3 regions of the Sporosarcina sp. FSL K6-1540 genome follow, and region 3 is predicted to be linked to each of the others. Evidence: riboswitches for the same ligand, from Rfam matches in the RefSeq annotation. Region 3 holds a riboswitch; each other region holds the start of a gene.
The links. Region 3 has a riboswitch for preQ1 ahead of MKY15_RS06085 (QueT transporter family protein). Riboswitches for the same ligand answer to the same signal wherever they lie in the genome.
Positions count from the first base shown of each region.

Region 1: another riboswitch for preQ1. It lies ahead of queF (preQ(1) synthase); the one in region 3 lies ahead of MKY15_RS06085 (QueT transporter family protein).
Region 2: another riboswitch for preQ1. It lies ahead of queC (7-cyano-7-deazaguanine synthase QueC); the one in region 3 lies ahead of MKY15_RS06085 (QueT transporter family protein).

Region 1 is NZ_CP152018.1:3,258,619-3,265,612, forward strand. Features, by position in the region: gene MKY15_RS15390 (hemerythrin domain-containing protein) at 1-290, shown strand, start outside; gene recQ (DNA helicase RecQ) at 345-2,123, shown strand; gene queF (preQ(1) synthase) at 2,170-2,667, opposite strand; PreQ1 riboswitch class I at 2,754-2,797, opposite strand; gene MKY15_RS15405 (MFS transporter) at 2,824-3,990, opposite strand; gene MKY15_RS15410 (hypothetical protein) at 4,159-4,326, shown strand; gene MKY15_RS15415 (hypothetical protein) at 4,357-5,268, shown strand; gene MKY15_RS15420 (diaminopimelate dehydrogenase) at 5,285-6,265, shown strand; gene MKY15_RS15425 (M42 family metallopeptidase) at 6,605-6,994, shown strand, end outside.
Region 2 is NZ_CP152018.1:3,627,840-3,634,833, reverse strand. Features, by position in the region: gene MKY15_RS17155 (branched-chain amino acid ABC transporter substrate-binding protein) at 66-1,253, opposite strand; gene MKY15_RS17150 (C40 family peptidase) at 1,654-2,481, shown strand; partial or broken gene MKY15_RS17145 (hypothetical protein) at 2,513-2,857, shown strand; gene MKY15_RS17140 (metallophosphoesterase) at 2,971-4,059, opposite strand; gene MKY15_RS17135 (2,3-butanediol dehydrogenase) at 4,294-5,343, opposite strand; PreQ1 riboswitch class I at 5,520-5,563, shown strand; gene queC (7-cyano-7-deazaguanine synthase QueC) at 5,569-6,237, shown strand; gene queD (6-carboxytetrahydropterin synthase QueD) at 6,234-6,659, shown strand; gene queE (7-carboxy-7-deazaguanine synthase QueE) at 6,656-6,994, shown strand, end outside.
Region 3 is NZ_CP152018.1:1,369,723-1,376,716, reverse strand. Features, by position in the region: gene MKY15_RS06100 (homoserine dehydrogenase) at 1-390, shown strand, start outside; gene MKY15_RS06095 (BCCT family transporter) at 431-1,921, opposite strand; gene MKY15_RS06090 (excisionase family DNA-binding protein) at 2,108-2,338, opposite strand; gene MKY15_RS06085 (QueT transporter family protein) at 2,406-2,888, opposite strand; PreQ1 riboswitch class I at 2,896-2,942, opposite strand; gene MKY15_RS06080 (helix-turn-helix domain-containing protein) at 3,201-3,536, opposite strand; gene MKY15_RS06075 (nitroreductase family protein) at 3,671-4,300, shown strand; gene MKY15_RS06070 (beta-carotene 15,15'-monooxygenase) at 4,835-5,872, shown strand; gene MKY15_RS06065 (EamA family transporter) at 6,007-6,876, shown strand; gene MKY15_RS06060 (CPBP family intramembrane glutamic endopeptidase) at 6,916-6,994, opposite strand, start outside.

The DNA of each region.
Region 1 (6,994 bases), 1.9 Mb from region 3:
ACCAGGCGGCTGATGATTTAATTGAATACTGGAAGACACGTGTTATCAGTCACGCGGATGCCGAAGAACAAGGATTTTACGGAGAAGTTGCCGAACGGAATCCTGATCTGAAGGAAACTGTTGTTCAATTGACACGAGACCATGATTTGCTACGGATTATCGTGAAGGATATTGAACAACTGCGTGAGGATGAAAATCTGAGTCCTGCTGTACTTCATAGGTTTCATGCATTAATCGTCGTCAATGAAATACATAGCCGCGATGAAGAACGCATGCTTTTTGAAAACTAATACTACTTTAAGCGCCATTAACCGGTGCTTTTTTCTTTGATATATAGTTAGGAGATGGTCCAAATCGAAAAAGCTTTATCGATATTGACAACATATTTTGGGTATCCTTCTTTTAGGACAGGTCAGGAGCAAGTTATCCGGGGCGTTATGAGCTATCAGGATACACTTTGCGTTATGCCAACGGGGGGCGGGAAGTCTGTCTGTTACCAAGTGCCCGCACTCGTGATGGATGGCACCGTTCTTGTTATTTCACCACTTATTTCACTGATGAAAGACCAAGTCGATGCACTCCACCAAGTAGGGATTCCCGCAGCGTACATCAATAGTTCACTTTCATCAGAGGAATACTTTGAAACAATGGAGAGAGCCGTGTTGGGCGAGTATCAGCTTCTTTACGTCGCCCCTGAACGTCTTGACTCACCGTCTTTCAAAAATCAGTTGCGGCGGATGACAATTCCGATGGTCGCTATTGACGAAGCACATTGTATTTCGCAATGGGGTCACGATTTTCGTCCAAGTTACCGCAATATAAGCAGTATTGTTTCTCTATTTGATAAAAAGCCGGTTCTCCTTGCACTAACAGCTACTGCCACACCAGCTGTCCGGGAAGATATTTGCCGTCAGCTTGGAATTAGTGAAAATAATACGGTTATGACAGGATTTGAGCGGGCAAACCTCACTTTTTCGGTCGTCAAAGGGCAAGACCGTGAAAAATTTGTAAAAGAATACGTCCGTAAAAATGAAGGAGAAGCGGGCATTATTTACGCTGCTACACGAAAAGCGGTTGATCATGTGCACGACATTCTTCAAAAAAGTGGAGTGTCTGTTGCGAAATATCATGCTGGACTTGGAGATATTGAACGTCAGTCTGGACAAGACCGTTTTTTGAATGATGAGGCGTCAGTCATGGTTGCGACAAATGCATTCGGCATGGGAATTGATAAATCCAATATCCGCTATGTTATTCATTACCAGATGCCGAAAAATATGGAGAGCTATTATCAGGAGGCAGGGCGTGCAGGACGTGATGGGCTTGACAGTGCTTGTACTGTGCTATTTTCATCACAGGATGTACAAACCCAGCGTTTCTTGATTGATCAATCACAAGACCCAAGCAGAATTCCGGCAGAGCTTGAAAAATTGCAGTCAATGATTGACTATTGCCATACAGAAACATGCCTTCAGAAATTCATTATTTTGTATTTCGGAGAGACAGATGTGAAGGACTGCGGTCGCTGTGCAAATTGTACCGACACACGTGAAAGTACGGATGTGACTGAAGACGTTCAAAAAGTATTGTCATGTGTCATTCGAATGGGACAACGGTTTGGCAAGGCGATGATTGCACAAGTATTAACAGGATCTCGGAACAAGAAGGTGATTGAATTCGGTTTCGATAAATTAACGACATACGGTTTAATGAAAGGGCGTAGCGCAAAAGATATATCTGATTTCATCGAGTTCATCATTTCAGAAAGTTATCTTGGCGTGGAGAATGGGCAGTTTCCAACCATTTACGTCAGTGAACAAGGGAAAGATGTGCTGACAGGTAAAGTGACAGTCAATCGAAAAGTGACTGTTATTACAATGCAAGTTGCGAATGATGATCCACTATTCGACCAGCTTCGTGCACTACGTATGAAACTGGCTCAAGAAGCGGGTGTACCGCCGTTCGTCGTCTTTTCAGATAAAACGTTGCGTGATATGGCGGCAAGAATGCCTGTTACAAATGATGATTTCCTCGAAGTAAATGGTGTTGGTCTTGCGAAATTGGAAAGATACGGGGAAGCATTCATGGAAGAAATCAAGACTTTTCAAATGCAAAACGCATAAAAACCATCCGGACAATGAACAGTCCGGATGGTTTTTTGTTATCAAATTATCTATTATCAACTTTTTCCGGATACATATCGTGATTCATCATCCGGTGTTCCGCCATTTGTACATATTTTGTTTCGGGTTTGCCATAGTTGCAATAAGGATCGATTGACAAGCCGCCACGCGGCGTAAATTTCCCCCATACTTCGATATAACGCGGTTCAATTAGTTTGATTATGTCATTCATAATAATATTGACGCAGTCTTCATGAAAGTCGCCATGATTTCGGAAACTGAATAGATATAATTTGAGTGCTTTACTCTCCACAAGTTTTTTATCCGGCACAAAACTGATATACATCGTCGCGAAATCGGGTTGCCCTGTCATCGGACAAAGTGATGTAAACTCCGGACAGTTGAATTTAACAAAGTAATCGCGATCCACATGCATATTGTCGACAGCCTCTAAAACATCGGGGTTGTACTCGTACACGTATTTCGTGTTTTGATTGCCGAGCAAAGTTAAGTCGGTCAATGTTGCTTCATCTCTTCCAGCCAATTAAAAAAACCTCCCGTATATTTTGTCAGGGAGGTCCATAGGCGCCGGGAAAACGGCCATATCGAATGCACATGGCGTAAATTCCGTCATCCATAGTTTTTTATAGAGGGTCGCTATGAACCTCTCCCGAACAGGGTATTCATTTCGTATCTGACATTATAGGACGTGCGATGATTTGTCAATAGATCCTTTTTTCTTCAAGCCAATCAAGGCATATAAAGCGACAGCGAGGAGGATGAATCCTGTCAGCATGAAAGCGCCTCGGTACTCCAAGTCCAAGAATCCAATCAAGCTTGAACCTGCAACGACACCAATCGAGAAGAACGCGTAAAAGTAACCATATGCTTTCCCGCGAAATTCAGGAGATGAAGAATCGATTAGCAGCGAGTTGATGGATGGGAAGAGGAAAGCAAATCCAGCCCCATAAATACACATTGCAATATATAAGTAATTCAATTCCTCAACTTGACTCAGGAACAGCATACTTAATCCCATAAGTGTTGTTCCGAATGCAAGTGTCACAACTGGCCGTACACGGTCAAAAACTCGATTGATGGGCAATAAGAAGATGAGAATAGCGACGACGCCAAATGTGCTTAGTAACAACCCCGTTGTTTTGGTATCAAATCCAAGTGATTCAACTTTTAGCGGCAACACAAGGGCAAGTACACCTTGTGAGAACATTAAGAAGAATGCTCCCGCGAATGCTCTGACCATCCCCGGATGTTGGAAAAGATATCTGACACGGAAACTGTCAGCTCCTTTTGAAGGCTGTTTTCGTACATATGTAAACGATCGGAGAACAAAGAATGCAAGTATTGCCAGTAGCATCATGATGCCGCCGTTGACCGCCATAATGAAAGGTGTACTTGTTTTAGCTGCCACAATACCACCATAAGCTGGACCGATAATCGCTGCCAATCCAACGAATGCACCTGAAATTGCAACACTTTTACCTCGTTTAGATTCTTCGGCACGATTTGCCAGGAAAGTGAACGCAGCTGGTACAATTAGCCCTTCCATAAAACCATGGACAAAGCGGACACCGAGCAATGACATTGGTCCATCAACAAACGCGTAGAGGAAGAGAGAGAGTGCCGAAGCAAATAGTCCAAGTACGAGTATGAAAAAAGGTCCTCTTTTGTCAGTCATGAAACCGGAAATGACATTCCCGATAGTATTTGAAAATGAATACATACCAACTGCAAGTCCAACTAAAAATGGTGTAGCACCAAGAGATAATGCAAATGGGCTCATGACAGGCAGTTGCGAAAATAAATCAAAAAACGAGAAGAAAACGATGAGGTAAACAAAACCACGCATAATGAAGCCTCTTTTCAATTAATAGATAACATCCTACCCTATACTTTAGCATTATTTGGACCTAAGGGGAAAAGGAGAGATTGTGAACAAAACATATTCTTTAGCAATTAATGAAAGATAACGATAAGATTAATGAAATATATGAATGGGTAAAGGGGGAAACGCTGAGTGGGCTTTTTTACAAACTTATTTAAAAAACAAGATGATAGCGAAATTGTAAATGAAATTGAAAAGCGATATATTTTCGTTCAACTAGACTTGGAACATTATTCCGAACCGTTTTTTGCGAGGGATTTAGTAAACATGTCCTCTCCCGATTTGAAACAACCTGAATAAAGGGGCTTTCACAAATCAATTGCTGCAGGAGTGTCATTAATCCCGCATCTTAAAGCAGATACTTCTATCGAATTGTTCATTCTAACGGATTATTTCGATGTGGAGGAAATCATCAAAGCGGGTATTGCTGTGAAGCATGTGCAATCTTCTGTTGATAGGATAATGATGGAAGCAATTATTTGGAAGGGTAACGGTCAGGTGGAAACAATTCCATTTTTGCTGAATCTCCGTCTTGAAGACGAGAGCTCCCGATTGGCTGCAGCATTAATCAGTGTTCAAAAAGAGATACCATTCTATTTTGGGCAGATTGTGAATGAAGTGTTCACAATAGAAAAGCAACTGCTTGTGAACATGCCCGAAGCGGTCCAAGAAGATATGCAAAACACTTTCGCAGAGCTGTATAGTGATGAACCCAGCAAATTCGGACCTTTTGTCGGCCTAGAAAGCGTATCAGATCGAGAAATGACGACTGGAGGATGGGTCATGCATTTTGATAATGAGAAGCTAAAGGAAGAGGAATCAGACTTGTCTTTGATGAAAATTAAAATTCTAAGTTCAGCTTTTGATAAAATTAGTCGTCTAGGTGTCAAAGGTCGGTTTACAGGATGGATTGCAGAAAACGTGGCAGATTCAATCGGAACGGGTTCATACGGTGAGACGACGACGCTTATCTTTACATCATCGGAACCGATGCATGGTAATGAAAAATTGCATAGTGAAATTATGAAATATATGAAGTCGTTAAAAGGGTTTATTCGCGAGGAAGGCGGCTATCCCTTAAAATACGAGGGCCTTCCTGTGCTAAGACAAAATGGCGGTGGCTATGGGTTCGTTGCCATTGATGAAGTTTTTTTTACGAAAGCGGACGAGTTATATAGAAAAATGACCAATAAAGAGATAAACTTATACTATAAATTGCTGAAATTGAATGCAACAGATTGAAAGGGGAAATACGACGATGACAATTAGAGTCGGAATTGCAGGTTACGGAAATTTAGGACGCGGTGTTGAGTCTGCAATCAATCAGAATAAAGATATGGAACTGGTTGGTGTGTTTACAAGGAGAAATCCGGAAGATGTGAAATTACTGAATGGCAATGTATCCGTACATATGATGGATGACATTCATAAATTTACTGATGCAATCGATGTACTCATCCTTTGCGGCGGATCGAAAAATGATTTACCAGAGCAAGGCCCGGCACTATCAGCTTTATTCAACACGGTGGATAGCTTTGATACACATGCGAAAATTCCGGGTTATTTTGAAGCTGTAGATGCATCGGCTAAACCTAACGGTAAGATTGCCATCATTTCAGTCGGCTGGGATCCAGGTTTGTTCTCCATCAATCGTTTGTACGGCGAAGCAGTTTTATCGGAAGGTGCTACTTACACGTTCTGGGGCAAAGGATTGAGCCAAGGACATTCCGATGCGCTTAGAAGAATTGAAGGCGTAAAAGGTGCTGTCCAATATACAATTCCTGTTCCGGACGCAGTTGACAAAGTGCGTAGCGGTTCGTTACCAGAATTGACTACGCGTGAGAAGCATACCCGCGAATGTTATGTAGTCTTAGCAGATGGCGTTGACGGCAACAAAGTGAAAGAAACGATTGTCACGATGCCTGACTACTTTACAGATTACGATACGACAGTGACTTTTATTACTGAAGAAGAATTGAAACAGGATCACTCTGCGATGCCACACGGCGGTTTCGTGATTCGCAGCGGTAAGACAGGGGAAGACAGCGCACAAGTGATGGAGTATTCCTTGAAACTCGACAGCAACCCTGAATTCACATCAAGCGTGCTTGTTGCGTACGCACGCGCAGCTTATAGGTTGCATCAGAACGGTGAGACGGGTGCGAAAACAGTCTTCGACATTGCGCCTGGATTGCTTTCTCCAAAAAGTGCTGCAGATTTACGGAAAGAATTGCTGTAATTGTACTTGGAAATAGAATTGCATATTGCTTTTTGAATAAACAACGGCAGCGTTACCTCTATAGTTGAGGTAACGCTGTTTTTATGGAGATGTTTTATTTATTACTATATATTCGGCACTACTTATTTGTAGTTAACAAGGTGGTATATCTTGCAGGGTATAACGAACAAATCTAGCGACTAAGTTGTTTTGGAAGAACATTCCACTTGTTGAGTGCCGACTATATAGTGATTTCAATCAACTCTCTACTTTATTTGATTCTCAATCCTAAATGTTTTGATAATAGTGCACTTTTCGCATATACTACTCATGTACGATTTATTTAGGAGGTCGAAGGAATTGACGAAATTAGATGAAACGTTAGTGATGCTGAAAGAACTTACAGACGCAAAAGGGATTCCTGGTAACGAACGTGAACCCCGTGAAGTTATGAGAAAGTACATAGAGCCATTTGTAGATAATATTGAACAGGATGGTCTTGGTTCATTAATCGCGAAGAAAACTGGCGATGAGAATGGACCCGAAATCATGCTAGCGGGACATCTTGATGAAGTTGGATTCATGATTTCTAAAATTGACGATAAAGGTTTCCTATCATTTCAAACAGTAGGCGGCTGGTGGTCACAAGTAATGCTTGCACAGCGCGTGACAATCGTTACACGCAAAGGGGACACAGTTACAGGTGTTATTGGATCGAAACCACCGCATATCTTATCGCCTGAAGCGCGT
Region 2 (6,994 bases), 2.3 Mb from region 3:
CTTATGACCGAGGAGCTGGCGCCTGGAGCTAGACAGTCAAAATGAATCGTACCCTTCCAAGCTACTTAATTTTCGACTTCACCTTCTAATTGCGGTGGATAACTAGCTTCTTTATAATTAAAAATAAATACTTTTGCATACTTATTGTCGCCAATGTCATCAAAGCTTACTGTTGTCAACACACCTTGATAATCTTTTATTCCACGAACAGCATCTCTTACTTGCTCGCGTGTCGGCAATTTATTATTATTTGCTGTAATTGCATTCTCGATACCTTTTAATACCACTCCCATAGTGTCATAGCCGTATACTGAGTATGCTTCTGCATCACGATTGTTAATTTCTTTGTACCTTTCCATAAACTCTTTTCCAGCTTCTGATTCAGCAGGATCTCCTGCTAGAGTAGTAATGTACGTATTTTTAATTGCATCTCCAGCAATTTCAACGAGTGTAGAAGAATCTAATCCGTCTCCACCCATAATCGGGATATCAATACCTTTTTCTCTCGCTTGTTTTATTAATAGCCCGCCTTCTGCGTAGATTCCCCCGAAGTATACTAGATCTGGTTTCTTAGAAAGGATTTGGTTTAGAACTCCATTAAAATCTTTCTCTCCAAGCGTAATCCCTTCAAACCCAAGAATTTCAGCTCCTGCATCTTCAGCACCTTTTTCGAAGGCTTTCGCAAGCCCCGTACCGTATGCTGTTTTATCTTGAACGATAAAGATTTTCTTTGCTTTTAAAGTGTTAACTGCATAATCAGCCCCTGCTGGACCTTGAGAATCATCTCGAGCAACAATACGATTCACTGTTTTTAATCCTCTATCTGTAACTTCAGTTGCTGAGTTGGCTGGTGAAACCATTGGAATACTGTATTTTTCATATACTTCTGAAGATGGGATAGCAACACCTGAGTTGAAGTGACCGACAACTGCGAATATAGATTTATCTGCACCTATTAATTGAGCATTGGCCACCCCTTTTTTGGGATCGGCTTGGTCATCGAAAGGGACGAGTTGCAACTCAAATCCTAATTCTTTAAACTTTTCCTTTTGGTCGTCTAATGCAAGCTGTGCACCTAGCTTAATTACTTCTCCAATTGCGGCACTACCTCCTGATAGTGGTGTCTGAGTAGCGATTTTAATAATCGGTAAATCTTTTCCCCCAGTCGTTTTGGGCTTTGAACCACAGCCCACTAACATACCTACCACCAAAACTCCCGCTAACAATAAAGCTAAAGATTTTTTGACCTTCATGTTGACCCCCCATTCTTCTTAATTGAAGTACAAGCCTTTGTATATGTATATTGATTAGAAACAAGAATTAGGACAGATTATTCATTTTTATTTTCAGGAATTTAGTTCCAGTTAAGCACAATAATGAGAAATCCACAAAAGAATGTTTGTTTTGTGCCATATTCAATAAAAAAACCTCTCCCCAGTTCAACCAGTGAACCGAGAGAAGTCTATGATTTAAGCTGCCTACGGCAAATGTTAACTAAAGTTGGATGCAAGTCCAAGATATCCCGTTATTTTTACGGACGCGTAATGAATCTGTAATCAAATTGCTGTTGTACTTGCATATTCAGTTCTCTACTATTAAACGTATAGGCATTGACCAGTCAATGATTAATAGAAAAGGTGGCTGAAATACATAATGAGAAAAATTGCATGTTCACTACTTTTAGCAGGCACTTTAGTATTCGGAATGGCAAATAGCGATGTAGAAGCGAGCACGCATACAGTTAAAAATGGGGAGTCACTATGGAACATTTCAAAATCAAGCAAGGTATCCATAACCAATCTAAAAAAATGGAATAACTTAACGTCAGATTCACTCTATCCAAATCAAATCTTACAAACATCAGCTAAGAAAACCAATTCAGCGTCTAACGGCATTTCAGCAAAAAAGGGAACCTTTAAGACAAAATCCAATGTCAATGTGCGTTCCGCTGCTGGTACAACAAATAAGGTTGTTGCTAAGGTAAAAAAAGGGACGACGTTAACTGTTTCACAGCAAAAAAAGTTGGGGAACGATGTTTGGTTTCACGTAAAAGTTAACAAAACATCCGGATGGATACTTAGTTCTCTTTTAACAAGTGCAAACAAATCAACTTCCAAATCATCCACTGCTTCTCAAAACGTTGTTGATCAGGCAATGAAGCTAAGGTTTATACCCTACCTATTTGGCGGGACGACAAAAAACGGCTTTGACTGTAGTGGTTTCGTACAATATGCTTTCAAACAATCAGGGAAAAAAATCTCACGCACCACGCTTAGCCAATTTGCGCAATCGAAGAAAGTAACCTCGCCCAAACCAGGTGATTTGGTCTTTTTCAAAAATACATATCGTAAAGGCATTTCACACGTCGGCATTTACATTGGCAATAATAAGTTCGTGCATGCTGGGGGCAAGCAGTCGCAAGTAACAAGCTTAAGTAACAGCTACTGGAAATCAAAATTTGATAGTTTTAAACGGCTGTAAAAAGAAACCCTGACTCGTAAAACCAATGGAATCCGTTATGAATGCGATTATTCTAACAGCCGTATTATCTGCAGGTAACTCTGGCATGTATACGTCCACTCGCGTTCTTTGGGACTTGGCGCACGAAATAAAAGAGCTTCCAAATCGTACAAAATGGTTCCTGCTTGGTCCATTATTGGTGCTATTTCTATGTATTTTCATTATTTTAGATCAAAACTTTCAAGCTTTCATGGGTAGCGGAATTGATTGGAATAGCGTAGTCATTCCCTACGTCGGTTTACTATTGTTCTTAATCGTTTGGCTAGTCTATAAAGTAGAACACAAATCAAAATTGATTCCATTGAAAGACTGTGATTTTGAAAACAAATACCCATAAGTAAAACAGCTGAAAGAAAAGGAAATCCTTTTCTTTCAGCTGTTTTTTCCTTTTTGTAAAGAACCCCAACTTTCAGCTTGCCATTGTCTCAATGTCTCCTGTTATTTTGCGTTTCATTTCTGGAATTTGAGATTGATTTCAACGATTTCAGCACGGCTACCGATTCTAAGAGGGGGGCCCCATGTACCAAAACCAGAAGTTACGATTGAGTGAAGCTGACCTTTCATTATGTGGCCATAATGATTTTCAAAAATCCATCGAGTAATTAGATTAGCTGGAAATAGTTGACCTCTATGCGTATGTCCCGATAACAGTAAATCGATGCCACTGTCACTTGCCTCGTCAAATTCAACGGGCTGGTGGTCCATCATAATCATTGGTTTGTTTTGGTCTAAGTCGGCAACTAATGCAGTTGTTGTAATCCTACTCTTTGCCGCCAGATCTTTTCGACCAATGATGTAAAAGTCATCGGAAACGAGTGCTGTTTCGTCTGCTAGTACATGGATGCCGATTTTATCCATTTCGATAACTAATTGATCAACATCATTGCCATAATAATCATGATTCCCAGGTACTGCGTAAACGCCAAGTGGTGCATGAAGTTTCCCTAATATTTTCCCCATCTCTTTATCCAGGTATGGAGCAATGTAGTCATCGATAATATCACCAGGAATTAAGATTAGATCGGGGCGTAATACCTCAATTTCGGCAACTAAACGTTCCAAATGCTTTTCACCGACAATGCTTCCGAGATGAAGATCGGATACAACGACAAGTTTTAACTCTTTTTCTGTAGCTGGTTTATCAATAGCTACCTCATACGTTGTGACAACGGGACTCCAAGCATTGTACGAACCGTAGATAAGCACAACAACAAAGAATAATATCGTCCCTAATCCGATTTGAAAAATCAATTTCTTTTTCAATAAGCAGATCGCGAGATTGATCAAAGGTAATAATAGTAAACTATAGCCAAAAATCACGAGCCAAAATCCGCCGATGAATTGGATAGGTACCCATGACCAAAACCGTCCGATGAAAAAGGACAAACTAAGTAAGATCATGAGCATTATATAGGTTTTCTTGAAGGCAGCAAATTGCGTTGTTTTCAGCCATACCCAGCCATTGTATCCGATATAAAAACATAACAGTAAATAGATCACTAAGACGAGCAAAATTAATAAAATAGTTGTAAATGACATCTGTTGTTTCCCTCACTTTATCACATCAATTACCGAACAAAGTTAGAGAGTAATGGTAACCGTAAAAATTGTTCCCTTCCCCTTCTCGCTTTGTATAGTTTTTTTAGCCATGAAGATCAATGATTATTTTTGCGATAGATAATCCTAGTCCGCCACGGTATTCACCTAAAAAAAGTACCTAAGTAACATCCAAAGATGCAACCAGGGTACTTTACTTTTAACTATTCTATCGTATTATTGTTCGCCGCTCAATTTAACAAGAATCTTCGCTTGCGTTTTGTCATTCGTTAACGCATCAAAACCTTTTTCAACAAGCTCTTCAAGCTCAATACGGCTCGTAATAATTTCTTTAGGGTTAATTTCGCCAGAATCCATCATATCAATTGTTTTCTGGAATACTGCAGGCTCATAAGCTAGTGTTGATGTAATTTTAATACCGGAAGCCGTTAAATCCATTGGTGAGAAGGAAACTGGTTTCGGGAATATAGATACAATAACAACCGTCCCCCTCGTTTTTGTGATTTTAATTGCCTGGTTCAACGTAATTTCTACGCCAGCTACCTCGAACGAGACATCAAAGCCTTCAGGTTCAATCTCTTTTCCAACTTCCAAAGGATTCACTTTACCTGAGTTGAACACATGTGTAGCTCCTACTGCCAACGCCTTTTCCAAGCGCTCTTCAGACAAGTCAAATACAACAATTTTGTTAGCACCCTGTGCTTTTGCAGCAATGATTGTCAATAATCCAATCGGGCCAGCACCAAATACAGCAACCGTTTGACCAGCTTGCAATCCGCCTTCTTTCACGGCCTGTACAGTAACTGCCATCGGTTCTACAAGTGCGCCTTCTTCAAGAGATAAACCTTTCGGAAGTGCATAAACGTTTTTCTCAGATACGACTGCAAAGTCTGCAAATCCACCGTCAGAACCTAGTCCAACAAACGTGAAGCCATCATATATATCATACTCAGACGATTTATTGCCATAGGTAATCAACGGATTGATAACGACACGATCTCCTGCTTTAAAGCGTGTCACATCAGAACCAACTTCCTCAACAATACCTGAAAACTCATGCCCTAACGTTAGTGGCGCTTCCTGGTTTGTCAATGGATCCGGACCATTTCCTGGAATTAATACTGGGCCTTCATGGTATTCATGCAAGTCACTGCCGCAAATACCAGTCCATGCCACTCGTACTTTTACATCATTTGCAAGAACTTCTTTCACTTCACGCTCTTCAACACGAATATCATTGGCTTTATACCATACTGCTGCTCTCATTGATAATTCATCTCCTTAAGTTGTTTGCATAGTTATCATACACCTAATTAAACAATTCATTAAACGATAGACTTATAATACGCGGATTGTATTATAAGAATTGTGTGCGCAACTGTTTCCAAACCCCTCTTCTAATCCCTTCCATCACCTATTTATGATATCATTAACGTTGTTCAAAAAAAGAGGTTCGAAAACTCCCTCTCTAAAAAACTAAGGAGATGTTTTATAGTGAAAAATGAAAAAGCGGTTGTCGTCTTTAGCGGCGGCCAAGATAGTACGACATGCCTGTTTTGGGCATTGAAAAATTTCCGTGAAGTTGCTACGGTGACGTTTGACTATGGTCAGCGCCATTCGGAGGAAATCGAGTGTGCTAGAAAAATTGCAGATGAGCTTGGAGTATCGTTTAAAGTACTGGATATGAAGTTGATCAACCAACTGTCAGCAAATGCCTTGACGCGTGATGATATCGAAGTGAATGAAGTAGTAGGTGAATTGCCGTCGACTTTCGTTCCAGGCAGGAATCATTTATTCCTGTCATTTGCCGCGGTCTATGCAGATGCGATTGGTGCTCGGCACTTAATTACGGGTGTCAGTGAAACGGATTTTAGCGGTTATCCTGATTGCCGTGACAATTTTATAAAATCGTTGAATGTGACACTGAATTTAGCTATGGACGGGCGGTTTGTCATCCATACGCCTTTGATGTGGCTCGATAAGTCCGAAGTTTGGGCTTTGTCTGACGAACTTGGTGCGTTCGACTTTGTGCAGAACAAGACACTTACTTGCTACAACGGAGTTCCGAGTACAGGCTGCGGGAAATGTCCTGCCTGTGTGTTACGGAATGACGGTCTCGCTACCTATTTATCTAAAAAGTCTGTAGGTGTCTCTGAATGATGCAGCAATTTTATCCGCAAGTTCAGCATTCATATCGTTTTGAATTAAACAAAGACATGCATTTTTCTGCGGCACATTTCATTCCAAGCGAAGATGCTGGAAAATGCCAAGTAATGCACGGTCATACGTATTACTTAAACATAACAATTGGAGGAAATGAACTGGATTCAATCGGTTTCCTGATTGATTTCAAGGAACTCAAAAACCTCATTCATGATAAATACGATCATTCTGTGCTAAATGATCATCCTGAATTTAACAATAATTTTCCAACGACGGAGAAATTGGCAGAACAGGTTTGCAAATCAATCCAGGAAGTTCTCCGAACGCGAAGCAATAAGCCAGTCTGTCTACAAGTCATTGTCCGAGAAACGCCGACTAGCTATGTCATCTATCGCCCTGAACAGGCGGTAGTCCTATGAAGATTCCTGTAATGGAAGTGTTTGGTCCAACGATTCAAGGCGAAGGAATGGTCATGGGATTAAAGACCATGTTTGTTCGAACAGCTGGATGTGATTATTCTTGTTCTTGGTGCGATTCCAGTTTTACATGGGACGGTTCGGGAAAAAGCACTTCGAAACAGCCGATAGAAATCATAGATGAACTTAAAGCAATAGGCGGACAGTCATTTTCACATGTCACAATTTCAGGTGGGAACCCTGCCCTTCATAAAGGAATTGGGGAACTTGTCGATTTGTGCCACGAACAAGGTTGGAAGGTCGCAGTTGAAACGCAAGCTTCTTTTTGGCAGGATTGG
Region 3 (6,994 bases):
GATGCCTTTCGGAAACTGATGATTTTGAGTGCACTTGCATTCGGTACGCAACCAAATTGGCAAGACGTTTCGGTTGTTGGAATCGACAAGATTACTATTGAAGATGTGGCGGATGCATCTAAGGCTAAGCTTCGTTATCGGCATGTCGCTGATATTTTGATTGACGAAAAGGGGACATTGCACGGAAGTGTTGGCCCGGTACTTATCGGAACTCATCATTCGCTATATGGTGTCGAAGGTGTGGACAACGCAATCATCGTTGAAACTGACTATCTCGGTGCCTTAACACTTGTCGGTCCGGGTGCAGGTATGTACCCAACGGCAAGCGCAATGGTCGGAGACTTCCTTCAAATGATTGGAAAACGTGAAAAGGTTCTTGTTAATAGTTAAGAAAAAGCGATTCCATTTATGGAATCGCTTTTTCTAGTTATTATTTTAATTTCATCAACTTTAATTCGGCTTTCAACGCTTTGAGCAACGCGACAACCATGAGCAGCATGACGAAAGAGAAGGGCAATGCAGCGATGATGATCGTGTTTTGCAAAGCGGTGAGGCCGTTGACAGATAGCAAAATGAGCGCAATTGTCGATTGGATAACGCCCCAAATGAGCTTCACATTATTCGGCGGTGTCAACGAACCATTCGTTGACTGCATGCCAAGGACAAATGTTGCTGAATCGGCTGAAGTAACGAAGAACGATACAATCAATAAAATTGCGAAGACTGATATCATGAACGACATTGGCATAACATTGAACATTTCGAAAATCGTCAGTTCTGTACTGGATTGCGTCAAGTCGACAAGCCCTTTTTTCTGGATATCAATCGCTGTCGTTCCAAACGCTGAGAACCAGAATGTAACCAGCAAAGTAGGTGCAGCAAGTACGCCAATCATGAACTCCCTGATTGTACGGCCTTTTGAAACACGGGCAATGAACATACTGACAAACGGTGCCCATGAAATCCACCATGCCCAGTAGAATATTGTCCAGTCGTCAAGCCATTTCCGGTCGGTAGAGTCCAATGGTGCTGTACCGAAACTCATTTGGACAAGGTTTGAAAAGTAGCCGCCAAATGAATCAGTGAACATATTGAAAATGAGTAATGTCGGTCCAAGAACGACGATAAATCCAAGCAGTGCAAGAGCAAGGACTAAATTTGTATTCGATAAATATTTTATGCCCTTACTTAATCCTGACCATGCAGATGCAACGAACAGGACCGTGACGATTGCGATGATGACAAATTGTGAAAAGATATTGATCTCAACACCAAATAAGTAGTTTAGGCCTGCATTAATTTGAACAGCGCCGAAGCCGAGTGATGTAGCAACGCCGAATGCTGTTGCGAAAACGGCGAGTACATCGACGAGAGTACCCCATGGTCCAACCATTTTTTCACCGAATATCGGCTTCAATGTTGCTGAAATTAATCCCGGTTCCCCTTTGCGGAACTGGAAGAAGGCTAAAGATAGCGCAATGACTCCGTACATGGCCCATATGTGAATCCCCCAGTGAAAGAAAGATTGACGTAAGGCTTCTTTGAAAGCAGCATCCGTATTTGGATCTTCCGAAGCAGGACTGATTGCAAAGTGTGATAATGGTTCAGCGGCACCATAAAAGACTAGGCCGATACCCATCCCGGCGGAAAACAGCATGGCAACCCATGTAACTGTTGAAAACTGCGGACGGTCCGTATCTTTTCCAAGCCGGATTTTTCCGTATGGACTGACGATGAAAAAGAAACTGAGCGCTAACATAAATGACATGAGCAGCATATAGTACCAACCGAAAGACGACGCAACAAAGTTTCGGACATTCGTTGTAACAGCCTCAAAACTTTCAGGTGCAAACGCGCCATATCCGACGGTCAAAATAATCAGACCAATTGTGATGTAAAAGACATTTGAAATTTTCTTCATAATTCCCCCTCGTGGAGCTGGTAATTTGGAAACAGCTTCTTACTATACTAGCAAAGCATATTGAAAGCAACCAATCGATGTATTTAGTATTTTCTCTTATAGCGATTTCCATACCTTTAACGGAACGATACCCTATCTTAAATAAAACAAAACCGGCTGAAAATCCGTAGATTTTCAACCGGTTTTTCAATCTTCATCTTTAATGTCACGATCGGGTGGAATAGGTTCGTTCCGCCATTCATCGATTTGGTGTTTTAACATTTCGAGCTGTTCTAAATAGAGTCCAAACTGATCTTTGTTAATAAGGAATTTTTCACCATCATGGACGGAACGGATGCGACCTTCCCGCACGTACTTTTCTACTTGTTCGACAGGCATACCTAGATGTTCAGCGGTTTCTTGGATTGTTATGTACATCGATCCATCTCCTTAAAAAATCCCTCTATTTCAATCGCTAACAGTGAAATGGAGGGGATGGGTTATGTTAAATAAGTTTTTCGAATTTCAAACGTTTATTTAAAATCATCATAATCGGAATCCCGATAGCCATAACGACGAATTCACCTATTGCGACTGTTAACCAGGTAAGTAGGAAAGGCAGTTCTAATGCTAGATTCAACTCGAAAGCAATGATGAACATTGTAAAGGTGAAAACAAGCGTGTTGAAGACCATTCGCTTGAATATTCCAGATATGAATTTAGCAGAGAAAATCGTAATTGAAAGGGCTAGGATTGATTGGCTTACCCCAAAAAATAAGTCATACATACCAAGTGGGGAAAATAAGTTTGTCACAAATACACCAAGCACAATTCCAAATATGAGCTTTTTATTGAACACGACAAGATGGTTGAACATCTCAGGGATTCTAAATTGGATGGCTGAGTATGCTAATGGTGCTATTAATAGGGAAACAGCTACATATAAAGCGGCGATAATCCCGCTAATGGCCATTGTTTTTATTTTCATTATTCATTTCCTCCTAGTTTTTTTAGCGTGGGATGGTTGACGAACCACGTGTTAAAAAGCCTGCAATCCAGTGTATCATAGTGTTTTTGATTCGTACATGTCAATACATGTGAAAAATGAAGAAGTAAGAATTTGGATAGGATAAATATCGATGTCAGAGTCTCGTTGGGCCATGGAACAGCTCGGTATAAATGATCGAGAAAAGTGTAGGAATGATGAATGTGGTTAATCAAGGCGAGGGAAAAGAGCTATCAACCTCTAGGGGAAATAGCTCTTCTTTGGGAGTTTAATGAATTTTCTAACCTTTCGGATCTAAAGGTTTGTTCGCTTTGCCATCCAGTTCCGTATGGCAGTAATAACTTCTTTTAATTCCATCCCGCTGTCCGTTAGCTCATATCCAACTATAGTAGAAGAAGGCTCAAGTTGTTTTTTTGTAACGAGGCCTTCTTTGATTAATTCATTCAACCGTTCTGTTAAAAGTCGATCTGATATCCCTGGAATATCTTCAGTGATTTCATGAAAACGCTTGGGTCCGGACATTAGTGTATAAATAATTACCCCCATCCATCTCTTACCAATAAATTCAATTGTATCGTGAAAGTTGTTGCAGACATGTGATGAATTCCCACAATTTTTCGGTTGATTCACTAGTCGAACCTCCATTCTGCTTTATCTTTCATCTATCTTAACATGTATCGTTAGGGTTGACATAACAAACTTACTAATGGTAAGTTGAATGCAGGTACTTACTATTAGTAAGTTTTAGAAAGGGAGGCAATACAATGACTACAACATTGAACTCACATTTATATAGTGTAATGAAGGACAGAAAATCGGTAAGGGTGTTCGATCCGAACGCTACAATCGCAAAAGAGGAAATTGCAGAAATGCTGAAGCTGGCAACAATAGCTCCTTCATCTAGTAACCTGCAATCTTGGAGTTTTATAGTTATCCAAGACCCCGAGGTGAAGAAAGAACTGCAAGTAATCGCTAACAATCAAGTCCAGGTGGGGGATTCATCTGCCGTTATCGCTGTCTTAGGTAATATCGATGCGTATAAAAAGGTGGAGCAAATCTATACACAAAATGTTGCAGAAGGTCATATGGATGAGTCGATTAAAGATCGTACGATTGCCAGTACGAATGCGGTCTATCCAACTATTCCAAGAGAGGCAAGAATGAATATCGCTTCTTTCGATGCGGGGCTAGTTTCTATGCAATTGCTGTTGATTGCCAAAGAAAAAGGCTATGATACTTCAACAATAGGTGGCTTTGATAAAGTGAAATTTGCTGAGAGATTCGACCTTCCTAGTGATCAATTCCCAATTGTACTGATTGCCTTAGGAAAGGCCGCTTCCCCGGCATACGGGTCTTCCCGCTTGCCTTTAGATGAAGTTGTGCGTTTTATATAAGAAATTTATTGCCCGGGATGCTACATGCATTTCGGGCTTTTTTGTATACAGATTTTTAGTTTATATTAATAACAATTATTGACATTATGTTAAGTTGTATTTATGGTTAATACTAATTAACTGTTAATCGGAACGAAAGAAGGTGTTGTAATGGATTCTAGGTTATCTAACAATATGAAAGAGATTATTAAACGTAGAAGAGATGGATTGCAATCAGATTCCGAATACCAAGATGTGATTGAAAATAGGCATCTGTAAAACAAGTGAGCTAACGACAAGGTTACGAATTACGTCAAGTACTGTAAGCCAATTATTAAACAGACCTGAGAAAAATCAATAAAGAAAATCGTAGGGAATTGAAAATAAAACTCGATCAATTAAGAAGGATAGCCTATTTCGAAAAACTTACATAAATTGAGCAAACGATTAACGAAAAGTAGTAGGAAAAGTTAGGAATGAAGGATATTCAGGAGTTACATCGTATATTTCAAAAGTTGGAAAACATTATAACTCAAAAAAAGTGAGGTGGATAACATGGTATATAAAAGGGAATCAATCCATATTGTATGGCTAATCTTATTATTACTTGTTTTGGCTTCTAATTTTGCTTTATACCGCTCTTCCTTTGGGCTTAACCTGTTGCCTACAAAAACGAATGGTGTCGTGCTAGGTTCCATCCTTGATTTAACCATTGTGGCACCCGTTTTATTTTTAGCTTGGCAACGTAAAATGAGTTGGAAGTATCTCATTGTGTTGATGGCTGGGGGCCTTATGGTTGCACGCTTTATGATTCCGATGGAGTATTTAGCTCCTTTTAAGACGATTACGTTAGCAGGTTTTGTAATAGAAGGTGCACTCGTTTTACTTGAAGTTCTGTTGTTAGTAACTCTTTTTAAATATTTACCCGAAATCATTCAAACGGTGAAGAAAAGCCCTTTACCACTTTTATTTTCTTTCTCTCATGCAGTGGACGAAAAGGTAAGAAAGCATCCGATTATTCAAGTGATTTGTTCGGAAATGCTCATGTTTTATTATGCTTTTTGTATTTGGAAAAAGAAACCGCAAGAAAAAGACAATACGTTCACACTCTACAAAAAATCAAGTTTAATCGCCTTTCAAGTGATGATGATCCATGCAATTGTGATTGAAACAATCGGTATTCACTGGTGGTTGCATGACAAATCATTTATTTTATCGCTTATTCTGCTAGTGATAAACATCTACTCAGTCCTGTTATTTTTAGGTGATATTCAAGCACTACGCTTCAATCCTTTGCAGATAGAGCATGAAAGTATGTATGTTTCTCTAGGTTTGATGAAACGTATGGAAATCCGATGGGAAGATATTGAGGAGATAATAGAAGACCCTGATGTATTGGAACAAAAATTTTCGAAGAATACGATTGATTTTATTGCACGTGATTTTGAGAAAGTGTACCCGAGTGTCCTATTAAAGTTGAAATATCCAGTAGAAGCGACACTGTTGATGGGGGTAAAGAAATTCTATGATCAAGTAGCTATTCGAGTAGATGATTCGGAGAGGTTTAAAGAACTGGTGAAGCAAAAGTTATGAAGATAGATGTTGTATCTCACCGGTTTAGCTAGGTTCGTATAATCACTTGTGGATTCAATTAAGTAGAATTAAGGTATTGGAGAATTTGATTTATGTGGTATCTTCTACTGTAGAGAGAGTAAGGGGGGATCACTTTGTCACAACGTATTTCATATCTAGTCGTGCTGGTAGGTGCGATACTTTGGGGGACGACTGGCACAGCCCAAACATTCATGCCGCAAACGATTCATCCGTTGGCAGTTGGGGCATCGAGGCTTGCTATAGGGGGTTTTTCGTTACTAGTTATTTTGCTCATTATTCGTAAAATCGATTTTCGAAATTGGCCTTGGAGATCTACCCTGTATGCAGCTATTTCGATGGCCATTTTTCAGTATTTATTTTTTTCTTCTGTCAGATTAACGGGGGTTGCTATAGGCACGGTCGTCACAATCGGAAGTGCTCCAGTTTTTTCTGGAATCATTGAATGGTTACTAGTAAAACGCCGTCCGACCCGGGTGTGGATCATGGCGACAGCACTTGCAATTATAGGGTGTGCACTGCTCTTTTTAAATAAAGATGGAATCGTTGTAAATCCAGTGGGAATCGCGATGTCACTTGGGGCTGGATTGTTGTTTGCTTTTTATACACTTGTCAATAAAGACGTACTAGACAAGGTAGATCCTGTGCCTGCTGTTGCGGTTATCTTTTCGATGAGTGCGATAATGCTCATGCCATTCTTGTTTTTATTCGAAACGGAAGGGCTTATGACGGGGCGTGGAATTTCTGTTGTGTTGTATCTTGGGATTGTCACAACCAGTGTGGCATATATCCTGTTTTCTGCCGGATTGAAACGGATACCTTCATCGTCAGCAGTCACCCTGTCACTTGCTGAACCACTTACTGCTGCTATATTGAGTGTGATTGTTGTAGGTGAACGACTGACAGGAACGTCGTGGATGGGTATTGCGATGTTGCTTGGCGGAATTCTTGTGTTGACGTTGAGTGGTAGGAAAGTGAAGGTTTGAACAGTCTTTTTGTTTTTGAAATTCAAAATACAGGAAGCTTTAAAGGCTTCCTGTATTTTTTTGATTTTTCGATTTGGAATAAAGCTTTGTAGCGATAAAACCGACCAAGATTAGCATC